Regions from separate parts of the Variovorax sp. PBL-E5 genome, predicted to be linked through region 2. Evidence: predicted binding sites of a transcription regulator. Region 2 holds the regulator's gene; each other region holds the start of a gene.
The links. The regulator sigma-54, encoded in region 2, starts transcription at its own class of promoters, with help from an activator protein. The targets are predictions, from matches to a motif close to TGGCANGNAANCTGCTTT.
Positions count from the first base shown of each region.

Region 1: WDLP6_RS16340 (CmpA/NrtA family ABC transporter substrate-binding protein) is a predicted target of sigma-54. The motif match lies at 1,999-2,016, and genes of this name have one in related genera.
Region 3: glnA (type I glutamate--ammonia ligase) is a predicted target of sigma-54. The motif match lies at 1,348-1,365, and genes of this name have one in related genera.
Region 4: WDLP6_RS26830 (pilin) is a predicted target of sigma-54. The motif match lies at 1,821-1,838, and genes of this name have one in related genera.

Region 1 is NZ_LR594671.1:3,363,277-3,366,764, forward strand. Features, by position in the region: gene tsaD (tRNA (adenosine(37)-N6)-threonylcarbamoyltransferase complex transferase subunit TsaD) at 1-612, opposite strand, end outside; gene WDLP6_RS16335 (nitrate regulatory protein) at 712-1,968, shown strand; gene WDLP6_RS16340 (CmpA/NrtA family ABC transporter substrate-binding protein) at 2,203-3,447, shown strand; gene ntrB (nitrate ABC transporter permease) at 3,458-3,488, shown strand, end outside.
Region 2 is NZ_LR594671.1:5,197,864-5,201,351, reverse strand. Features, by position in the region: gene lptB (LPS export ABC transporter ATP-binding protein) at 1-779, shown strand, start outside; gene WDLP6_RS25335 (RNA polymerase factor sigma-54) at 793-2,391, shown strand; gene WDLP6_RS25330 (phospholipase D family protein) at 2,403-3,488, shown strand, end outside.
Region 3 is NZ_LR594671.1:1,673,200-1,676,687, reverse strand. Features, by position in the region: gene glnA (type I glutamate--ammonia ligase) at 1-1,302, opposite strand, end outside; gene WDLP6_RS08175 (competence/damage-inducible protein A) at 1,450-2,250, opposite strand; gene WDLP6_RS08170 (EI24 domain-containing protein) at 2,247-3,119, opposite strand; gene WDLP6_RS08165 (sterol desaturase family protein) at 3,176-3,488, opposite strand, start outside.
Region 4 is NZ_LR594671.1:5,528,741-5,532,228, reverse strand. Features, by position in the region: gene WDLP6_RS26840 (FHA domain-containing protein) at 46-693, shown strand; gene WDLP6_RS26835 (3',5'-cyclic-nucleotide phosphodiesterase) at 884-1,690, shown strand; gene WDLP6_RS26830 (pilin) at 1,899-2,393, shown strand; gene WDLP6_RS26825 (PglL family O-oligosaccharyltransferase) at 2,460-3,488, shown strand, end outside.

The DNA.
Region 1 (3,488 bases), 1.8 Mb from region 2:
CGGCCGCGGCAGCTTGAACGCCGTGGCGTCGCCCTGCTCCGCCAGCTTGGCCAGCCACGGGCCGCCGGGATAAGGCAGGCCCATCAGCTTCGCGCTCTTGTCGAAGGCTTCGCCGGCCGCGTCGTCGATGCTTTCGCCGAGCAGCATGTAGCGGCCCACGCCATCGACGCGCATCAGTTGCGTGTGCCCGCCCGACACCAGCAGTGCGACGAAGGGAAATTCGGGCGGATCCGCGCTCAGGAACGGCGACAGCAGATGCCCTTCGAGGTGGTGCACGCCGAGCACCGGCCGGCCCAGTGCAGCACCCAGCGCGCAGGCCACACCGGCGCCCACCAGCAGCGCGCCCGCCAGGCCCGGCCCGCGCGTGTACGCGACCACGTCGACCTCGGCCAGCGTTCGGCCGGCTTCGTCGAACACCGCCTGCGCGAGCGGCAGCACGCGGCGGATGTGGTCGCGGCTGGCCAGTTCAGGCACCACGCCGCCATAGGCCCGGTGCATGGCGATCTGGCTGTGCAGCGCGTGCGCGGCCAGACGCGGCAGGCCGCTGGCATTGGCTTCCACCAGGGCCACGCCGGTTTCGTCGCACGACGATTCGATTCCCAGGACGAGCATGCGGCGAGTGTAGGGGGCGCCCGTTTTCGGGGCACGAATGTTGCTCCATGCCCCTATGCCCTCCTCCCGGACCCGCGATCCGCGCCCCTGCAGTGCCCGATGACGAAATCCGGCCCGAATTTCCTGATGGCCGCACTGCGCTGCGAGATCGACGCGCTGGAGCAGCTCGCACGCACCAGCGAACTGGTCGGCACCATCGGCCGGCTGGTCCATGCGCTGCAACGCGAGCGCGGGCTGTCGAACCTGCTGCTGGGTTCGCGCGGCCAGGGCTTCGCGGTCCAACGCAGTGCGCAAGTCGTCGAATGCGTGCGGATGGAGCAGGCGGTGCGCACCGGTTTCGATCGGCTCGAAACGGACGCCGGCCGCATCGGCAACGGCGCCCGCCTCTTCAGCCGCATCGCCTGGGTGCTGCCCGGCCTGGACGCCCTGCCCGCGCTGCGCAGCCGCATCGGTGCGACGGAGATCGATGCCGCGCAGGCCACCGCAGCTTTCGTCAAGCTGATCGCCGGGCTCCTCGCGGTCGTGTTCGAGGCGGCCGACGGCGCGACCTCGCCGGAGATCTCGCGCCTGCTGGTCGCGATGTTCAACTTCATGCAAGGCAAGGAATTCGCGGGCCAGGAACGCGCCTGCGGCGCCGCGGCTTTCGCCTCGGGCCACAACGACAGCGCGCGGCAGCAGCACTGGCTGCACCTGATCGAATCGCAGGAGCGTTGCTTCCAGGTCTTCGCCGAGTTCACGGCTTCGCACCCGGGCGAACTCTGGCCCAGCGACCGGCCTGCCCTGCAGTTCGCCGAGCTGGAGCGCTTTCGCCGCATCGCCTGCGCGGCGCCCGCGGGTGTGGCGCTCGACACGGGGCTGAGCCAGGCCTGGTTCGACTGCTCGACGCGCCGCATCGATGCGATGAAGGATGTCGAAGACCGCCTGGCTGCCGATCTGCGGCAGCTGTGTGCGCAGAAGACCGCGCAGGCGCGCGCGGACCTGCAGGTGCACGAGGCGCTGCTGGCCCGGCTGGTGGGCGACGCCGATGCGCCGGCCGACCTGTTCTTCGGCGATGCGGCCGCGTCGCCGCCGTCGGCGGACACGACCGCCTACGGGCGGCAGCTCGAACGCTCGATCCTCGAGATCGTGCAGGAGCAATCGCATCGGCTGCAGGCGATGAGCGACGAGCTCGACACCGTGCGCGCCGCCCTCAACGAGCGCAAGCTGGTCGAGCGCGCCAAGGGACTGCTGATGGCGCACCGCCGCCTGAGCGAGGAAGAGGCGCACAAGATGCTGCGCCGGACCGCGATGAACCAGGGCCGTCGGCTGGTCGAAGTGGCGGAGTCCGTACTTTCAATGGCCGAATACCTGGAATGACTGAAATGGTGCACGAGCGTGCGCTTCGGCTGGCACGCAGCTTGCAATCCCGAGAGCCATAGACCGACGAAGGTCTTCAGACAGGCGGCATCCAACGACGGGTGCGGCCCATCGAACGGACAAAGGCGTCCCCATCCCGCAAGGGCTCGTCATCGAGCGAGCCCCGGCGTGATGAGGACGCCTTTTCGTTTTGCGCTTTCGTGATTTGTCCATTTCCTTTTCGGAGTTCGCCCCATGACCGATTCATTGAAACCCGCACTGAGCCGCCGCCGCGTCCTGCAAGCTGCGGCCGCGGGCGTCGCCGGCCTCGCCCCCGCGCTGCGCGCAGCCGTCTGGGCCCAGGGCTCGGACAAGCCCGAGAAGGAAGAGGTGAAGATCGGCTTCATCCCGCTGACCGACTGCGCCAGCGTCGTGATGGCCTCGGTGCTCGGCTTCGACAGGAAGTACGGCGTCAAGATCGTGCCCAGCAAGGAGGCCAGCTGGGCCGGCGTGCGCGACAAGCTGGTGAACGGCGAACTCGACATGTCGCATGTGCTCTATGGCCTGGTCTACGGCGTGCACGTGGGCGTGGGCGGGCCGAAGAAGGACATGGCGGTGCTGATGGGCCTGAACCGCAACGGCCAGGCGATCACGCTCTCGAAGGCGCTGGCCGACAAGGGCGCGGTCGATGCGCCGTCGCTGGCCAGGGTGATGGCGAAGGACAAGCGCGAATACACCTTCGCCGGCACCTTCCCGACCAGCACCCACACGATGTGGCTCAACTACTGGCTGGCCACGGCCGACATCAGCCCGGTGAAGGACGCCAAGGTGATCGTCGTGCCGCCGCCGCAGATGGTGGCCAACATGCGCGTCGGCAACATGGACGGCTTCTGCGTCGGCGAGCCCTGGGGCCAGCGCGCCATCATGGACAGGATCGGCGTCACCGCGATCACCACGCAGGACATCTGGAAGGACCATCCCGAGAAGGTGCTCGGCACGCGCGCCGAGTTCGTCAAGGCCAACCCGAACACCTGCCGCGCCGTGATGATGGCCGTCCTCGAGGCCGGCAAGTGGATCGACGCCAACCTGCAGAACAAGAACAAGATGGCCGACGTGGTGGCCGAGAAGTCCTACATCAACACCAGCGTCGATGCGATCAACCAGCGCATCCTCGGGCGCTACGACAACGGCATGGGCAAGACCTGGGACGACCCCAACCACATGAAGTTCTTCGACGACGGCGCGGTCAACTTCCCATACCTGTCCGACGGCATGTGGTTCCTGACCCAGCACAAGCGCTGGGGCATCCTGAAGGAGCACCCGGACTACCTCGCGGTGGCCCGGCAGATCAACCAGATCGATCTCTACAAGGAGGTCGCCGGCGCGATGAAGGTCGGCGTGCCGAAGGATCCGCTGCGCACCAGCAAGCTGTTCGACGGCGTGGTGTGGGATGGCAAGGACCCGAAGAAGTACGCCGATTCATTCAAGGTCCATGCCTGAGGAGCCTGCCATGGTCAGTGCCGTCTTCCATGCCCCGCCCC
Region 2 (3,488 bases):
GCATGAGCGAAGCGACGGGCGCGGCGAGCAGCCGGCTCGAGGCACGCGGTCTGCAAAAGAGCTATGGCAGCCGCAAGGTCGTCAAGGACGTCTCGCTGGGCGTGCAGAAGGGCGAGGTGGTCGGACTGCTCGGACCCAACGGCGCGGGCAAGACCACCTCCTTCTACATGATCGTCGGACTGGTGCGTGCCGATGCCGGCGTCATCACCATCGACGGCGAGCCGATCGCGCACATGCCGATCCATCGCCGCGCCCGCATGGGCCTGAGCTACCTGCCGCAGGAAGCCTCGATCTTCCGCAAGCTCACGGTCGAGGAAAACGTGCGCGCCGTGCTCGAGCTGCAGCGCGAGCCCGACGACAAGGGCCGGCCGCTGCCGTTGAGCAAGCTGCGCATCGAAGAGCGACTGGCCGAGCTGCTGTCCGACCTGCGGGTGGACCATCTGCGCGATTCGCCGGCGCTGTCGCTGTCGGGCGGCGAGCGCCGCCGGGTCGAGATCGCGCGCGCCCTCGCCACGCAGCCGCGCTTCATCCTGCTGGACGAGCCCTTCGCCGGGATCGACCCCATCGCGGTGATCGAGATCCAGCGCATCATCAGCTTCCTGAAGGAACGCGGCATCGGCGTGCTCATCACCGATCACAACGTGCGCGAGACGCTGGGCATCTGCGATCACGCGTTCATCATCAGCGACGGGCATGTGCTGGCACAAGGCACGCCTTCGGAGATCGTCGACAACGCCGAGGTGCGGCGCGTGTACCTGGGCGAGCATTTCCGGATGTAGGGACGGCAATCCGATGAAGCAGGGTCTCTCGCTTCGAGTCTCTCAGCATCTCGCGCTCACGCCGCAGCTGCAGCAGTCGATCCGGCTGCTGCAGCTGTCCACGCTCGAGCTGAGCCAGGAAGTCGAGCAGATGCTCGACGACAACCCGTTCCTCGAACGCACCGCCGAAGAAGCGCAGCGCGAGGAGTTCGGGCTCGACGCGGCCGATGCACCGGTGCGCGACGACGATCGCCTGGCCGAGGGCGACGGCGAGCTGCCGGCCGGCCCGTCCGCGCCGCTGGCTGACGCCGGCGTCGGCAGCACGAGCACCGCGGCCGAAGCCGACGCGCCGGCCACGGCTGACAGCACGGATGGGGAGCCCGGCTGGGAAGGCGATGGCACCGTCGATGTGGCACCCGACGACAGCGAGTGGGGCGGCGACGCGCCCGCGCGCGCCAACAACCTCGGCGACGACGAGCGTGCCGATGCCACCGAACTGGCGCGCAGCCAGGAGTCGCTGCAATCTTTCCTGCACCGCCAGGCACTGGGCCTGCGGCTGGACGACAACGACCGCGCCGCGCTGCGCTTCCTGATCGAGTCGCTCAACGACGACGGCTACCTCGAGGACTCGCTGCCGGCGCTCGCCTCCGGCCTCGCGGGCGAAGACAACGACCAGTTCGACGAGCTGGTGCACCACTTCCAGGTCGCGCTCGGTCTGCTGCAGAGCCTGGAGCCGGTCGGCGTCGGCGCCCGCAGCCTCGGCGAATGCCTCACGATCCAGCTGCGCGCGCTGGCGCATGCGAACGAGGGCGACCAGGAGGCGCAGATCCGCAAGACCGCGATCGCCGTCTGCAAGCAGCCGATGGAGCTGCTCGCGCGGCGCGATTTCAAGCGCCTGGCCACGCTCACCCGCAGCAGCGAAGACACGGTGCGTGCCGCGCTGCAGGTGATCGCCAGGCTCGAGCCCAAGCCGGGGCGCCGCTTCGTCGATGTCGAGCGCAACGTCGTCGTGCCCGACGTGATCGTCACGCGCATCGGCCAGGGCACGAACGTCAAGTTCCGCGTCATGCTCAATCCCGAGGTCATGCCGCGCCTGCGCGTGCACGACATCTACGCCGGCGCGCTCAAGCAGCACAAGGGCGAGGGCAGCCAGGCGCTGTCGCAGCGCTTGCAGGAGGCGCGCTGGTTCATCAAGAACATCCAGCAGCGCTTCGACACCATCCTTCGCGTGTCCAACGCGATCGTCGAGCGGCAGAAGAGCTTCTTCGTGCATGGCGAGCTCGCGATGCGGCCGCTGGTGCTGCGCGAGATCGCCGACGAGCTCGGCCTGCACGAGTCGACCATCAGCCGCGTGACCACCGCCAAGTACATGGCGACGCCCTATGGCACCGTCGAGCTCAAGTACTTCTTCGGCTCGGCACTCGGCACCGAGACCGGCGGCAACGCGTCGAGCACCGCGGTGCGCGCGCTGATCAAGCAGTTCGTGAGCGCCGAGGACACGAGAAAGCCGCTGTCGGACAGCCAGGTCTCCGAGATGCTCAAGGAGCAGGGCATCGAATGCGCGCGCCGGACCGTGGCCAAGTACCGCGAGGCGCTGCGCATCGCGCCGGCCAATCTGCGCAAGGCCCTCTAGGGGTTCACGCGATGAACGGCCCGGGGTTCCTGTCGCGCTGGCTGGGCCTGGGGCTGGCGGCGCTGATGATGCTGTTGGCCGGCGGCTGCGCGATGCTGCCGAAGGAGTTCGCGCACACGCCCTCGAAGGCCGTCCCGGCATCGGCCGACACCGCGCTCGGCCGCATCGCGCAGGCCTCGTCGCCGGACCCGGACCTGAGCGGCTTCCGCCTCATGCCCGGCGGCGATTTCGCGCTCAACACGCGCCTTGAACTGGCGCGCCGGGCCGAGCGCACGCTCGACGTCCAGTACTACCAGATCGAGGATGACGAGACGGGCCGCTATTTCCTGCGAACGCTGCGCGATGCAGCCGAGCGCGGCGTGCGCGTGCGCCTCTTGATGGACGACCTCTACACCTCCGGCGAGGACGAACTGCTGCTCGGCCTGGCCGCGACGCCGAACGTGGAGCTGCGGCTGTTCAATCCCTTCCCGGCCGGCCGCGGCAGCCTCGTGAAGCGCTTTGCTGCCTCGCTGTTCGACTTCGACCGCGTCAACCACCGCATGCACAACAAGCTCTTCATCGCCGACGGCGCGATGGGCGTGGCCGGCGGGCGCAACATCGGCAACCAGTATTTCACCCAGACGGCCGGCGCCAACTTCCTCGACATCGACACCTTCGTGGCCGGCGCGCTGATCCCGCGGCTGGCGAGCCTGTTCGACCAGTACTGGAACAGCGACTACGTGCGGCCGATCCAGACCGTCGTCGCGACCGGCCTTTCGCCCGACGCGTTGCGGCGCAGCTTCGACGAGAAGACCGGCCCGGCGACCACGCCGGTGCCGCGTCCCTCGGCGCCGAACGACGTGCTCGGCTACAGCCCGATCCCCGAGGACATCAAGGCCGGCAAGCTGGACCTGATCTGGAACCTTGCCGAGGCCTATGCCGATTCGCCCGACCGCGTCATCGACAAGCCCGTGACCTACGGCGGCGTGCCGCTGCTCGATGTCGACAGCGTGCGCTACAACGTGGTCGAACAGATGCGGCGTTCGCGCTCCGACGTGACACTGGTGTCACCCTACCTGATTCCGGGCAAGGCCGGGCTGGAGGTGATGCGCGAGATC
Region 3 (3,488 bases), 3.5 Mb from region 2:
GCCCTTGGTCAGGAAGGCACGGTCCTTGTCGAGATACTCCAGCGCCTGGTCGAGGCTGTGGCACACGGTCGGGATCAGTGCGTCTTCTTCCGGCGGCAGGTGGTAGAGGTCCTTGCTGGCCGCTTCGCCCGGATGGATCTTGTTCTCGACGCCGTCGAGACCGGCCATCAACAGGGCCGCGAAGCCCAGGTACGGGTTCATCAGCGGATCGGGGAAGCGCGCTTCGACGCGGCGGCCCTTCGGGTTCGCGACGAACGGAATGCGGATCGACGCGGAACGGTTCTTGGCCGAGTAGGCCAGCTTCACCGGCGCCTCGAAGCCGGGCACCAGGCGCTTGTAGCTGTTGGTGCCGGGGTTCGTGATGGCGTTCAGCGCACGGGCATGCTTGATGATGCCGCCGATGTAGTGCAGCGCGAAATCGCTCAGGCCCGCGTAACCGTCGCCGGCGAACAGGTTCTTGCCGTCCTTCCAGACCGACTGGTGCACGTGCATGCCGGAGCCGTTGTCGCCGACGATCGGCTTGGGCATGAAGGTCGCGGTCTTGCCGTAGGCGTGGGCCACGTTGTGGATCACGTACTTCTGCAGCTGGATCCAGTCGGCGCGCTGGATCAGCGTGCTGAACTTGGTGCCGAGCTCCATCTGGCCCGCGTTGGCCACTTCGTGGTGGTGCACTTCGACCGGGATGCCCAGCGATTCGAGCACCAGGCACATCTCGGAGCGCATGTCCTGGAAGCTGTCGACCGGCGGCACCGGGAAGTAGCCGCCCTTGGTGGCGGGACGGTGGCCGGTGTTGCCGTGCTCGAACTCCTTGCCGGTGTTCCACGAGGCTTCCTCGGATTCGATCTTGACGAAGCAGCCGGACATGTCGTTCTGCCAGCGCACGCCGTCGAACACGAAGAATTCGGGCTCCGGACCGAAGAAGGCGGTGTCGCCCAAGCCGGATGCCTTCATGTACGCCTCGGCGCGCTTGGCCAGGGAACGCGGGTCGCGCTCGTAGGGCTTGCCGTCCGACGGATCGACCACGTCGCAGGTCAGGATCAGCGTGGTCTCTTCGAAGAAGGGATCGATGTTGGCCGTGTTGGGGTCGGGCATGAGCTGCATGTCCGAGGCCTCGATGCCCTTCCATCCGGCGATCGAGGAGCCGTCGAAGGCGTGGCCATCGGTGAACTTGCCTTCGTCGAACGCCGAGACCGGCACGGTCACGTGCTGCTCCTTGCCGCGGGTGTCGGTGAATCGGAAGTCGACGAACTTGACCTCGTTTTCCTTCACGAGTTTGAGTACATCGGCGACGGTCTTTGCCATCAGGTTTCTCCTGGTTTGGATAGTGGTTGGAAGTACGGAATCGGGAATGCAGTTTCTATGCCATTGCGGGCGCGCGCGGAACACGCGCTGGGCATCCCCGGGGCGGCCGTCAGTCGGCATTTTGCAGCCAAAATGGTGCGCACCAAGTTAGCGCACCAATTCGGGGCCAAGCTTTGCCTTAAAGCCGTGCAGTCCCTCGATCAGCGCCGCATAGGCGGACTCGATACGATCGGCCGGGCCCTTGACGCCGAGTTCGATGTGACGACCGTGCACGGCATGGTCCACGCTCGGCAGGCTGAACACCTTGATGCCCGGATGCGCGTGCTCGACGGCTTCCATGAGCGGCGTCAGCGCCGCCTCCATGGCACCGTAGACGATCACGGATTTCTCGACCGCGGAGCCGCGGGCGAAAAGCTCGGCGTACTGCGTGTCGAGCACCGATTCGATCATCGGCCAGGCCATGATCGGAAAGCCCGGCACGAAATGCACATGCCCGACGCTGAAGCCCGGAATCTTGTTGTAGGGGTTGCGGATGATTGTCGCACCCTGCGGAAACACGCCCATGTTGAGGCGATGGACGTTGTCCGGGCGGTCCGCCTCGTAGGCGGTGCCTTGCTCGCGTGCCGTGTCCTGCATGCGCTCGCGAATCAGCAGCTCGGCTTCGGGATGCAGGGCCAGCGGAACCCGCAACGCCTTGGCGGCGCACTGGCGGGTGTGATCGTCCGGAGTGGCGCCGATACCACCGGTGGAAAACACGATGTCGCCCGACGCGAAGGCCCGTTCCAGCGCGGCCGTGATGCGTGTGGGCACGTCGCCGACGTATTCGGCCCAGGCCAGCTCGAGGCCGCGCGCGGCGAGCAGTTCGATCACCTTGGGCATGTGCTTGTCGGCACGCTTGCCGGAGAGGATTTCGTCGCCGACGACGATCAGACCGAATGCACGGGTCATGGCGCGCCCCATTGAGTGGCGGTCGCGCGGGCATCCGCCAGCTCGACCGCAGAAGTTGAAACGGCTGCGGCCGCGCGCTGCGCCCGCAGTTGCGCCAGCGCGTCGAGGCAATAGTGCCCGAACCAGAGCGCCGAGAACGCGAACACGAGCGTGTAGATCCAGATCGCGAGCGGCACGAGGACGAAGAAAGCCGCGGCGAACAGCAGCCCCGACGCCCAGACGATGCTGGGTGCCGCGCCCAGGTAGCCGCACAGCACGCCGATGCCCAGCAGCGGCAGCCGATGCACCCGCAGGAGCACGTCGCGCTCCTCCGGGCTCGCGTGGCCGGACAGCGCATCGAAGCTCATCACGCGGTAGGTCAGCCAACCCCAGATCAGCGGTGGAAGGACCAGCACCAGCGGCGGGATGAGCCAGAGCGGCATCGACACGACCAGGGCGAGCAGCGCCAGCACCGTGAGGCCGAGCGATCGGGCGACGCCGCCGATGAAGGACGCGCCCCGCTTCTGTTCCAGGGTCGGGAAACGCCGTTCGGCCACCAGGCGCGTCAAGGCCGGCGCCATGAACCCGGCGACCACCAGCAGTGCCACCACCACCAGCACCGGCGTGGCCGCGACCACTACCACCAATGGGGCGAGTGCGGCCGTCACGTTGCCCGAGAACAGGCGTCCCATCCAGCCCCAGAAGCTCGACAGCAGGGGCCACGCATCCAGCGCGCCGCGCGTCCAGCTCACCGCTGCATCCCAATAGAAATAGCCGAAGATCGCCGTCAGGATCGCCATGATCGCCAGCGGCAGCAGCGAGAGCACGACCACCCGCGGGTGCATGCAGTAGGCCACCGAACGCCAGAAAGAATCGAGGAGGAGACGCATCGACGCCGAGGATAACGCCTGCGTGTGAAGCAAAGTGGCCGGCGTGAAGGCGCCGTTCAGCCCCGATTGACCAGCCGCCGCAGCCCCAGCCACTGCTGCGCCCAGAAGCCGCGCCCGTAGTCGCGCACGCGGCCCTGTGCATCGGGTTCGACCTGGTCGCGAATGCCGGTCGCCTCGTAGCGACCCTCGAAATTCCCGGTGCGAAACAGGATGTCCCACCAGGGCAGCAGCACGCCGAAGTTGTGGCCGCCCAGCGTGCGCGGGCCGTGCGATTCGTGCCCGATCCCGATGCTGTGGTGGAGACGGTGAAAACGCGGACTGACCCAGAGCCTTTCGCCGATGGCGCCGAAGCCCAGGCGCAGGTTGGCA
Region 4 (3,488 bases), 330 kb from region 2:
AAGGGCCCTTGAAGTGAACAAGAAACCGAGATCCAGGAGTCGGCCATGCCGAAAATGATCGTTTCGATCGACGGCGTCGTCATCAAGGAGGTGACGCTCGCCAAGGACCGCACCACGCTGGGACGGCGGCCTTACAACGACATCGTGATCGACAATCTGGCGATCAGCGGTGAGCACGCCGTGCTGCACATGATCGGCGGCGATGTCTACCTGGAAGATCTCAACAGCACCAACGGCACCTACGTCAATGGACGCGCCGTCAAGAAGCAGGCCCTCGAGGACAACGACACCATCGAGGTCGGCAAGTACAAGATCCGCTACCTGGTCGGCGGCCCAGCCTCCGAAGGCGCTGCCGTGGGCCGCGCCAGCATCGCCACATCCTCCGGCCCGATGCCCCTTTCGTCCGCACCCACGGTCTCTGCGTCGCTCGGCGCGCCCGGCGTCGCGGTCATCCGCGTCCTCTCCGGCAGCGGCGCGGGGCGCGAGGTCAGCCTGCAGAAAGTCGTCACCACGATCGGCAAGCCCGGCGTCGCCGTCGCCGCGGTCACGCGGCGCCTGCACGGTTACGTCGTGGCCCCCATCGATGGCGGCACCGCGCTCAACGGCGAGCCGCTCGGCAACGAAGCCGTGGCCTTGCAGGACGGCGACGTGCTCGAACTCGGCGGCACCCGCATGCAGTTCGTCGCCGGCTGAGGCGCCAGCTGCAACAGTCTGTATCGGCCTCGCGCAGGTGGCGCGAGATGCCAAATAAGTCCTTTCCGGTGCTGCGCACTGCGTATAGCCTCGCTGTCGTTGCTGCCCGAAGGCTACGGCGGGAAATGGCGCAACCCGGTCCGTAACGAAGTCGCAGCCAGGCGCTGTCAGAAAACGAGGTTGTCGCAAGATGCAGGTGCGTGTGTTGGGGTGCTCGGGCGCCATCGCCAAGAACTGCCGCACGACCTCTTTCCTGGTCGACAGCGATCTGCTGGTCGACGCCGGCACCGGCGTCGGCGACCTCACCCTCGAGGAGATGGCGGCCATCGACGACGTGGTGCTCACCCACTCGCACCTCGACCACATTGCGGCCCTGCCCTTGATGCTCGACGCCGTGGCCAGCCGCCGCGAGAAGCCGCTGCGCGTGCATGCGCTGCGCGCCACCATCGAGGCGCTGCGCGCCTATGTCTTCAACAACGTCATCTGGCCCGACTTCGCGAGCATCCCGAGCCGCGAGGCGCCCTTCGTGAGCTTTCACGACATCGCGATCGGCCAGCAATTGCAACTGGGCACGCGCGACCTCAAGCAGGTCGAGGTGCTGCCGGCGGTCCACACGGTGCCGGCCTGCGGCTTTGCCGTTCGCCCGGCGCAGGGGGGGCCGAACTGGGTCTTCAGCGGCGACACCGAACGCAACGCGCCCTTCTGGGACCGCGTGAACGAACTCGACGTCGCCATGCTCGTGATCGAGACGGCCTTCAGCAACCGCGAGCAGGCCCTGGCCGAGCGCGCCCTGCATCTCTCGCCCGCCACCCTGGCGGACGAACTGAACCGAATCGCGCCCGGGAAGAGTTACCCCATCTACATCACCCACACCAAGCCGGCGGAGACGGAAGAGATCATGAGCCAGATCGACGCCTTCGCGACCGGATGGGAAATGCAGGGGCAGCAGGCACGGGACATTCGCTGGCTGCAGGCGGACGGCGTGCTGTTCATCTGACGCGATTGGTTGCGTGGCCCGACAAAATTGTCAGGCCCTGTGCGCGGCGTACAACAATTCCTGTCACGCGTTGTAACGCGTTCGTGAACAAATGCGCAGCCGGAGGCGGTTCGCAGGGTGTCCCAGGGCATGGCACAGATGCTGCGGATAGAAGGGCGCACCGGGGGCATCCTCGGGCCTCTGCTGTCAACCAACCTGGAGTTTGTGAATGAACCGTCGTTCCATCGCACGCAATGTGCAAAAGGGTTTCACCCTTATCGAGTTGATGATCGTTGTGGCGATCATTGGTATTTTGGCCGCTGTGGCGCTGCCGGCTTATCAGGACTACACCAAGCGGGCGAAGGTGACTGAAATTATTCTGGCGGCATCTTCTTGCCGTACCAGCATTTCCGAGGTCTATCAAACGGGCACGGCCTCGGTGATGACTGCCGACAACTGGGGCTGTGAATCGGCCAGCCAAACCTCCAAATATGTGATGGCCGTCCATACGGATCTGAATGGTGCTATCAAGGTCACCGCAGCAACTGGGATCGACACGAATGGTGTTGATGGCAAGTTCCTCACGCTTGTCCCCACGGATTCTAGTGGTGCGCCGCTGACCTACGGGGGTACCTCGCAACAGGTTGGTAGCTGGCGGTGTGGTTCTGCTGGTGATGGTACGACCATCGTGCAGAAGTACTTGCCTGGCTCTTGCCGCGGCTAAGTGATATTGGGGTAGCCTAAAAAGGCAGCTTCGGCTGCCTTTTCTTTTGCCCTTATGAGTCTTAGATTGACGGAGTTCCTTGTCGCCCTGACTGCCGCCGCATGGCTGGTACCCAATCACTACTTGCCGTGGCCCGCGGCGTGGGGCGATGCATTGGCGATCATCGGATTGCTGTTGACATTGCTGGTGGTTCGTCCGGCGGTTGGTTCAGTCGCTGGTAGCCGCATGTCCTGGCAACTGTCAGGTGTGGCAGTCGTCTGTGGCATGGTGATTTTTGTTCAGTTCATGACTGGCAAGCTGCTCTTTGCCGGTGACGCTGTAATGGCCGTGCTCTATGTCTGGCTATGGGTAGCCGCCGTGCTGGCCGGTGGCGCAATGGTCGCTTCTTCCAATCGAAGCGATGGGTTAATCACTCTGACAGGGGCTTGGCTTTTTGCGGCGTTGTTGTCCGTCGGCATTGCGCTTGTGCAGTGGACTGGTGCTTTGAACCTGGGCATTTATGCGGTCGATTTGCCGCCCGGCGGTCGGCCATTCGCCAACGTTGCTCAACCCAATCTCTTCTGTACTGTGTGCTTTCTGGGGCTGTGCGGCTTGCTCTGGCTGCACCAGCGTCAAAAAGTGCACGATGCCGGTTTCTGGCCGAGTGCCGTCTTTTTGTTGCTGGGCATGGTGATGTCTCAGTCGCGTACAGGCTGGCTGCAAATTGGCTTGCTTGTCATCTGGGGGCTCGTCCTTCGGGAACGCGCAGGCCTGCGCGCCACGCGCGCGCAATTGTTGGCGCTGGGTGCGCTGTTTGTTGCAGGTGCGCTGCTATGGCCGAAGGTCTGTGATGCACTGCTGTTGCCGGCCGGGCGTGCCCTGAACGATCAGATGCGAACTGGACAGCGGTTGCCATATTGGCACGCGATGCTTGATGCGATTGGGCGAGAACCGCTGTGGGGCTACGGCTGGCAGCAGGTGGGCGCGGCCCAACAGCGCGTGGCGCAGGATCACCCGATCATCGGCGAGTATTTCGAGCACAGCCACAATTTGATCCTGGATCTGTTGTTGTGGAACGGCGTACCTTTTGGCGGCCTCATCATCGGGGTGCTGGTC